2 regions of the Streptomyces sp. MAR4 CNX-425 genome follow, and region 2 is predicted to be linked to the other one. Evidence: riboswitches for the same ligand, from Rfam matches in the RefSeq annotation. Region 2 holds a riboswitch; the other holds the start of a gene.

Region 1 (3,403 bases), on a different contig from region 2:
CAACGCGCAGATCGCCGGGTTCGCGGTCGCGCTGCGGGCCAAGGGCGAGACGGTCGCGGAGCTGTCCGGGCTGGTGCGCACGATGTACGAGCACGCCCACACCATCGACGTCCCCGGCCCGACCGTGGACGTCGTCGGCACCGGCGGCGACCGGGCCCGTACCGTCAACATCTCCACCATGTCCGCGATCGTTGTCGCCGGGACCGGTGCGAAGGTCGTCAAGCACGGCAACCGGGCGGCGTCCTCCGCCTCCGGCGCCTCCGACGTGCTGGAGAAGCTGGGGGTCAACCTCGACCTCACGCCGCAGCGGGTCGCCGAGGTCGTCGGGGAGGCGGGCATCACGTTCTGCTTCGCGGTGAAGTTCCACCCCGCGCTGCGGCACGTCGCGCAGACGCGCAAGGAGCTGGGCGTGGCCACCCCGTTCAACTTCCTCGGCCCGCTCACCAACCCCGCCCGGGTCGGGGCGCAGGCCACCGGCGTCGCGGACGCCCGGATGGCGCCCATCATGGCCGGGGTGCTGGCCGAGCGCGGCGCGTCCGCGCTCGTCTTCCGCGGCGACGACGGGCTGGACGAGCTGACCACGACGGCCACCTCCCAGGTGTGGACCGTGCGCGGCGGCGCGGTGCGGCGGGAGACCTTCGACCCCCGGGACGTCGGCATCGACCTGGTGCCGGTGGAGGCGCTGCGGGGCGCCGACGCCTCGTACAACGCGGACGTCGCCCGCCGGCTGCTCGCCGGCGAGACCGGCCCGGTGCGCGACGCGGTCCTGCTCAACGCGGCGGCGGCCCTCACGGCCCTGGACGGCGACGCGGACGGCCCGCTGCCGGACCGGATCGCGGCGGGGATCGTACGGGCGGCGGAGTCGATCGACTCGGGATCGGCGCAGCGGGCGCTGGAGCGCTGGGTGGCGGCCAGCAACGCCTGAGGGGCTTTGGCCGCCGATTTCCGGAGAGTTGCGGACAGTCCGGGCAACCGGGTTGCGCCGCGGCTCTCCGGTGCGCATACTCCTGACCAGGTCACGAGCGACAGCGATCAAGGCCCCGGCCCGCTGTCCGGCAACCCTCCGTCCGTGGCGGGGTGCCCCGGGTGATGACCGGGCCGCAGGCAGCGAGGTCTGCGGCAAGCGCGGACCCCTCGCGTATCCAGGGGTCCTGGTCGGCCGAGGGAGTACCGCCGTGAGCAAGCGAATGCGCTAGGGCCTGTCCGGCGGATCCGGTTCGGAGATCCCGCGGCGCCCGGCAACGTCCACCGGCGGGCGGGGCGCCGCCCGCACACCGGGTCGTGCACGCCGCGCCGGCGCCGCGCGCCGGCGCCTCGCGGGACCGCGAGACGGTCCGCCGGGCAGGCCCTGAGGGCCTCCGCCCCCCCGCGCGGTTTCCGCCTCCGGGCGCCGCGCGCCCGGCCCTCCGGGCCGGTTCCGGGCCGTACGGCCCGTCAGCCCGCATCCGCACGTCCGCCCACGGGAGTTCCGCATGTCCGCGTCCACGCTCGCCTCCGCCTGTCTGCCCGTACTCGGCCGCGAGGTCCGCGCCCCGCTCGTCACCGGCGGCGACGCCGAGTACGCCGCCCTCGACTACGCCGCCAGCGCCCCGGCGCTCCAGCGCGTCTGGGACGACGTCGCCGCCTACGCGCCGTACTACGGCAGCGTGCACCGCGGCGCCGGCTACCTCTCGCAGCTGTCCACCGAGCTGTACGAGTCCAGCCGGGCCACGGTCGCCGGGTTCCTCGGCTGCCGCCCCGGCGACCAGGTCGTCTTCACCCGTTCCACCACCGACTCGCTCAACCTGCTGGCCACCGCGCTGCCGCCGGGGACCGAGGTCTACGTCTTCGAGACCGAGCACCACGCCGCCCTGCTGCCCTGGCGGCGGCCCGGCTCCACGGCCGGCCGGGTCACCGTCCTCCCCGCGCCCGGCAGCCCCGGGCAGGCGGTGGCGGCGCTGGACTCCGCGCTCGCCGCGCGGGTCGGCGACGGGCCGGCGCTGGTCTGCGTCACCGGCGCCTCGAACGTCACCGGCGAGCTGTGGCCCGTACGGGAGCTGACCGCCGCGGCGCACCGGCACGGGGCGCGGCTGGTCCTGGACGCGGCGCAGCTCGCGCCGCATCACCCGGTGGACGTGGCGGAGCTGGGCGTGGACTGGGTGGCCTTCTCCGGGCACAAGCTGTACGCGCCCTTCGGCGCCGGCGTCCTGGCGGGCCGGGCGGACTGGCTGCGGGCCGCGCCGCCGTACCTCGCGGGCGGCGGCGCCAGCCGGCGGGTGGGGCGCGCGGCGGACGGGGGGCTGGACGTCGAGTGGCAGACGACCGCGGCGCGCCACGAGGCGGGGTCGCCGAACGTGATCGGCGCGTACGCGATCGCCTCGGCGTGCAAGGCACTGACGGAGGCCGGGTTCGACGCGCTGGTGGCGCGGGAGCGGGCGCTGGTGGCGCGGGTCCTCGCGGGGCTCGCGGAGCTGCCGGGGGTGCGGGTGCTGTCGCTGTTCGGGGCGGACGCGGCGCGGGTGGGGGTGATCTCGTTCGTGGTCGACGGCTGGCGCAGCGCGCACCTGGCGGCGGCGCTGTCGGCGGAGCACGGCATCGGGGTGCGGGACGGGCTGTTCTGCGCGCACCCGCTGGTGCGGGCGCTGCTCGGCGGGGCGGCCGGGGCGGGCGGGTCCACGGAGTCCGCGGAGTGCGGGGGCGGTACGGGGGAGGGGGAGCTGCCGCTGAACGCGGTGCGGGTGAGCTTCGGGGCGGGCACGCCGGACGAGCACGTGGACCGGTTCCTGGCGGCGCTGGGGTCGCTGGTGCGCGACGGGGCGCGGTGGTCGTACCGCACGGTGGACGGCCGCTGCGTCCCCGCCACCGGCGCGGACCGGGAGGTCTGAGCGCGGGGCCGGGGCCCGGCCGCGCGGCGGCGCGCGTCCGTCCCGTTCCGCCGTACCGCCGCTCCTCCTCCCGGTCCGGAGCCCGCGGCTACCGTCCGGCCCCGGCCGCCGGCCGCGCGGCCAGCGCGCTGCCCAGCAGCACCATCCGCAGCGACCGTTCGGCCGCGTCCGCCAGGAACTCCCGGGCCCGCAGCAGCGCTTCGGGCAGTGCCATCGGGCCCGGGATGATGGTGCCGTAGGCGTCGACGCCGGTGCCGTGGATCTCGTGCGCGCCCTCGCCGAGGGTGCCCGCGAGCGCCAGGACCGGGCGGTCGTGCAGCTTGGCGCGCCGCGCCACCTCCGCGGGGACCTTGCCGCGCGGGGTCTGGTGGTCGAGCGCGCCCTCCGCGGTGATGACGAGGTCGGCGGCGGCCAGCCGGGCGTCGAGGTCGAGGTGGCCGAGGAGCACCTCGAAGCGGGGGAGGAGGCGGGCGCCGACGGCCGCGAGCCCGGCGCCGAGGCCGCCGGAGGCGCCGGTGCCGGCGCCGCGGCGGAGGTCC
Region 2 (3,403 bases):
GCCGAGCCCCGGTGGGGGTGCGGGGGCCGAGCCCCGGTGGGGGTGCGGGGCGGAGCCCCGTGGGGAGGTGGAGCGCCGTGGGGTCCGGGGCGCAGGCCCGGCGGGAGCGGCAGCGGAGCCCCGTGGGGAGGTGGAGCGCCGTGGGGTCCGGGATGCAGGCCCGGGGGGAGCGGGGGCGGAGCCTTGGCGGGGTCCGGTGCGCTGTCCCGTGGGGTTTCGGGGCGGAGCCCCGGTGGGGGTGGAGGCGGGGTCTCCGGAGGGGGCCGGGGCAGCCGTGAGGGCCCGGGGCGCAGTCCCGCGGGGGTTCGGGGGCGGAGCCCCCGGCGAGCAGCTCCAGTGGGGCGAGCGCTCGGCGGGGTTCGGGGCGGAGCCCCGGTGGCGGGTGTCGCGCACTGTGGGGTTCGGGGCGGAGCCCCGCGGGGGTGCCGGGGCGGAGCCCCGGTGGGGGCTCGGGGGGCGGAGCCCCCGGCGGTCAGCCCGACGGGGGTGGACCGCTCGGCGGGGTTCGGGGCGGAGCCCCGGGGGTGCGGGGGCGGAGCTCCCGGCGGGGCTCGGGGCGCAGCCCTGAGTTTCGGGAAGGGGCGGGTACGGGGATCCCCCCCACCCCCTACGCCACCGTCGCCCCCGGGTCCGCCTCGCCGCGGCCCCGGCCCCGTACCCCGCCCCGGCCCGCCCGGCGCAGGCTCGCGTACTCGGGGATCTCCCGCATCGGCGGCCGCTCCTCCGTGTCCACCCCGTACGTCCGTGGTTCGAACTCCCCGCCCGCCCCGCGCTCGAACTGCGTCAGCCGCGGCCGCACGAGGTGTCCCCGCGCCAGCCGCAGCTGCGCGGTGCGGTAGATTGCCGCGGCCATGCGGCCGAGGGCCCGGTCGTCCTGGTGGCGGTGGCGGCGGGCGCCGACGTCGACCTGGGCGAGTGCGTCCAGTCCCACGGTGTGCAGTGCGTCGACGAGCAGGCCGAGCTCCACGCCGTATCCCACCGGGAAGGGCAGCCGTTCCAGGAGGGAGCGCCGTGCCGCGTACTCGCCGCCGAGCGGCTGGACGAAGCCGGCCAGCAGGGGCCAGTGGAGGTTCAGCAGTGGCCGGGCCACCAGCTCCGTCACCCGCCCGCCCTGTCCGCCAGGGCTCACCGCGCCGCCGCCCAGCGGCCTGTCGTACACCGCCTTCACGAACTCCACGTCCGGCTCCGTCAGCAGCGGGCCCACGATCCCGCTGACGAACGCCGGGTCGAAGTCCCGCAGGTCCGCGTCGACGAAGCAGACGATCTCGCCCCGTGTCACCAGCAGCGATCGCCACAGCACCTCGCCTTTGCCGGGTGCCGCCGGCACTCGCGGGAGTACTTCGTCGCGGTGTACGACCCGTGCGCCCGCCGCGGCGGCGACTTCCGCCGTGCGGTCGGTGGAGCCGGAGTCGAGCACGATCAGCTCGTCCACGAGCGGGTCGCCCTCCGCCCTGCCGCCCTTCGCCCCGTTCCCCTCCGCTGCGCCTTGCGGCGCCATCAGCTCCGCCCGGATCGCCGCGACGATCTGCCCGACCGTCGCCTCTTCGTTCAGCGCGGGCAGGACGACGCTGACGGTTCCGCGCGCTCCCAGTGCCCGTTTGGCGGCGAGGAGCCGGGCCCGCGGCCGGTCAGCCGCGGACCAGGACCGTGTCTTCAGCCACTGCTCCACGTCTTCGAGCACCTGCGGGCCTCCCCTTGCCGGTGGTCCTGTGCGGTGTGAGGGCTGTCTCGCGTATCGGACGCGTCCTCACAACTGTCCTGGTCGTCGGTTACAGTCTTGAACAACGCGCGTGCCGTCCCTATGTCGGGGTCGGTGCGCGGGACAAATGCTCCGGCCTGGCCGGTGCCATACAGAGCTCATCCAGAGGGGCAGAGGGAACGGCCCGTTGAAGCCCCGGCAACCCTCCGTCCGGCACTCGCGACGCTGCGAGGCCCCGGACGGTGATGGTGCCAATTCCGTCCTGCGGCGAGATGCGTCGCGGGGAAGATGAGGAGAGAGGGCCTCGCCAGTATGGCTGTAGAGACAGCTGCCACCCCCACCGCCGTCGATGGCGCCCCCGATCTGGGTCCGGCCGTCGCGCTGTCCTGCCGGGAGTGCGGGGAGCGGGTGCCGCTGGGTCCCGTTTTCGCGTGCCTGTCGTGTTTCGGGCCGCTGGAGGCGGCGTACGACCTGCCCGGTGGTGACGCGGCGTCCGCCGCGCGGCTGCGGGAGCGTATCGAGGCCGGGCCGCGGAGTATCTGGCGGTACGCGCCGCTGCTGCCGGTGCCGGCCGATGTGGCGGGCAAGCCGAATCTGAATCCGGGCTTCACCCGGTTGCACCGTGCGGACCGGCTCGCGGCCGAGCTGGGTGTCACGGGCGAGCTGCATGTCAAGGACGACTCCGGCAATCCCACGCACTCCTTCAAGGACCGTGTCGTCGCCATCGCCGTCGAGGCGGCCCGTGCGTTCGGTTTCACCACGCTGTCCTGTTCCTCCACGGGCAACCTGGCGGGTGCGGTCGGCGCGGCGGCGGCGCGGGCGGGGCTGCGGTCGTGCGTGTTCATCCCGTACGACCTGGAGCACGCGAAGGTCGTGATGGCGGCGGTCTACGGCGGGGACGTCGTCGGTATCGAGGGCACGTACGACGACGTGAACCGCTTCTGTTCGGAGCTGATCGGCGATTCGGCGGGGGAGGGCTGGGGCTTCACGAACGTCAACCTGCGGCCGTACTACGCGGAGGGCTCGAAGACTCTGGCGTACGAGATCTGCGAGCAGCTCGGCTGGCGGCTCCCGGACAACATCGTCATTCCGGTGGCTTCCGGCTCCCAGCTCACGAAGATCGACAAGGGGCTGAAGGAGCTGATCGCGACGGGGCTGGTCGAGGAGCGCCCGTACCGGATCTTCGGGGCTCAGGCGGCCGGCTGCTCGCCGGTCTCGCGGGCCTACAAGGACGGCCACGACGTCGTACGTCCCGTGCGGCCGGACACGATCGCCAAGTCCCTGGCGATCGGGAACCCGGCCGACGGCCCGTATGTGCTGGACGTGGCGCGCCGTACCGGGGGTGCGGTGGAGGACGTCACGGACGCGGAGGTCGTCGACGCGGTCAAGCTGCTGGCCCGTACCGAGGGCGTCTTCGCGGAGACGGCGGGCGGCGTGACGTTCGGCGTGCTGGCGAAGCTCGTCGCGGACGGCCGGATCGACCCGGCCGAGACCACCGTCGCGATCAACACCGGCGACGGCCTGAAGACTCTCGACGCGGTCGCCGCCACCACGGGGCCGAGCGCGATCATCCGTCCCACACTCGACTCCTTCCGAGAGGCTGGCCTCGCATCATGAGCGTGAACGTCCGAATTCCGACCATCCTTCGTACGTATACAGACGGCCGGGCCGAGGTGAGCGCCGAGGGCGCGACCCTGGCCGACG

What was found. A riboswitch is a leader RNA that binds a small molecule or an ion and turns the genes downstream of it on or off. The one in region 2 is predicted to bind S-adenosylmethionine.
Region 1: it holds a riboswitch for S-adenosylmethionine, as region 2 does, so the genes downstream of both, ACHZ99_RS02575 (aminotransferase class V-fold PLP-dependent enzyme) here and thrC (threonine synthase) in region 2, are expected to answer to the same signal.

Annotation. Positions count from the first base shown of each region.
Region 1 covers NZ_JBMDLF010000001.1:588,176-591,578, reverse strand. The annotation lists gene trpD (anthranilate phosphoribosyltransferase) at 1-925, shown strand, start outside; SAM riboswitch class IV at 1,015-1,132, shown strand; gene ACHZ99_RS02575 (aminotransferase class V-fold PLP-dependent enzyme) at 1,473-2,864, shown strand; gene ACHZ99_RS02570 (glycerate kinase) at 2,953-3,403, opposite strand, start outside.
Region 2 covers NZ_JBMDLF010000013.1:218,440-221,842, forward strand. The annotation lists gene ACHZ99_RS30230 (glucosyl-3-phosphoglycerate synthase) at 608-1,681, opposite strand; SAM riboswitch class I at 1,855-1,994, shown strand; gene thrC (threonine synthase) at 2,012-3,316, shown strand; gene ACHZ99_RS30240 (MoaD/ThiS family protein) at 3,313-3,403, shown strand, end outside.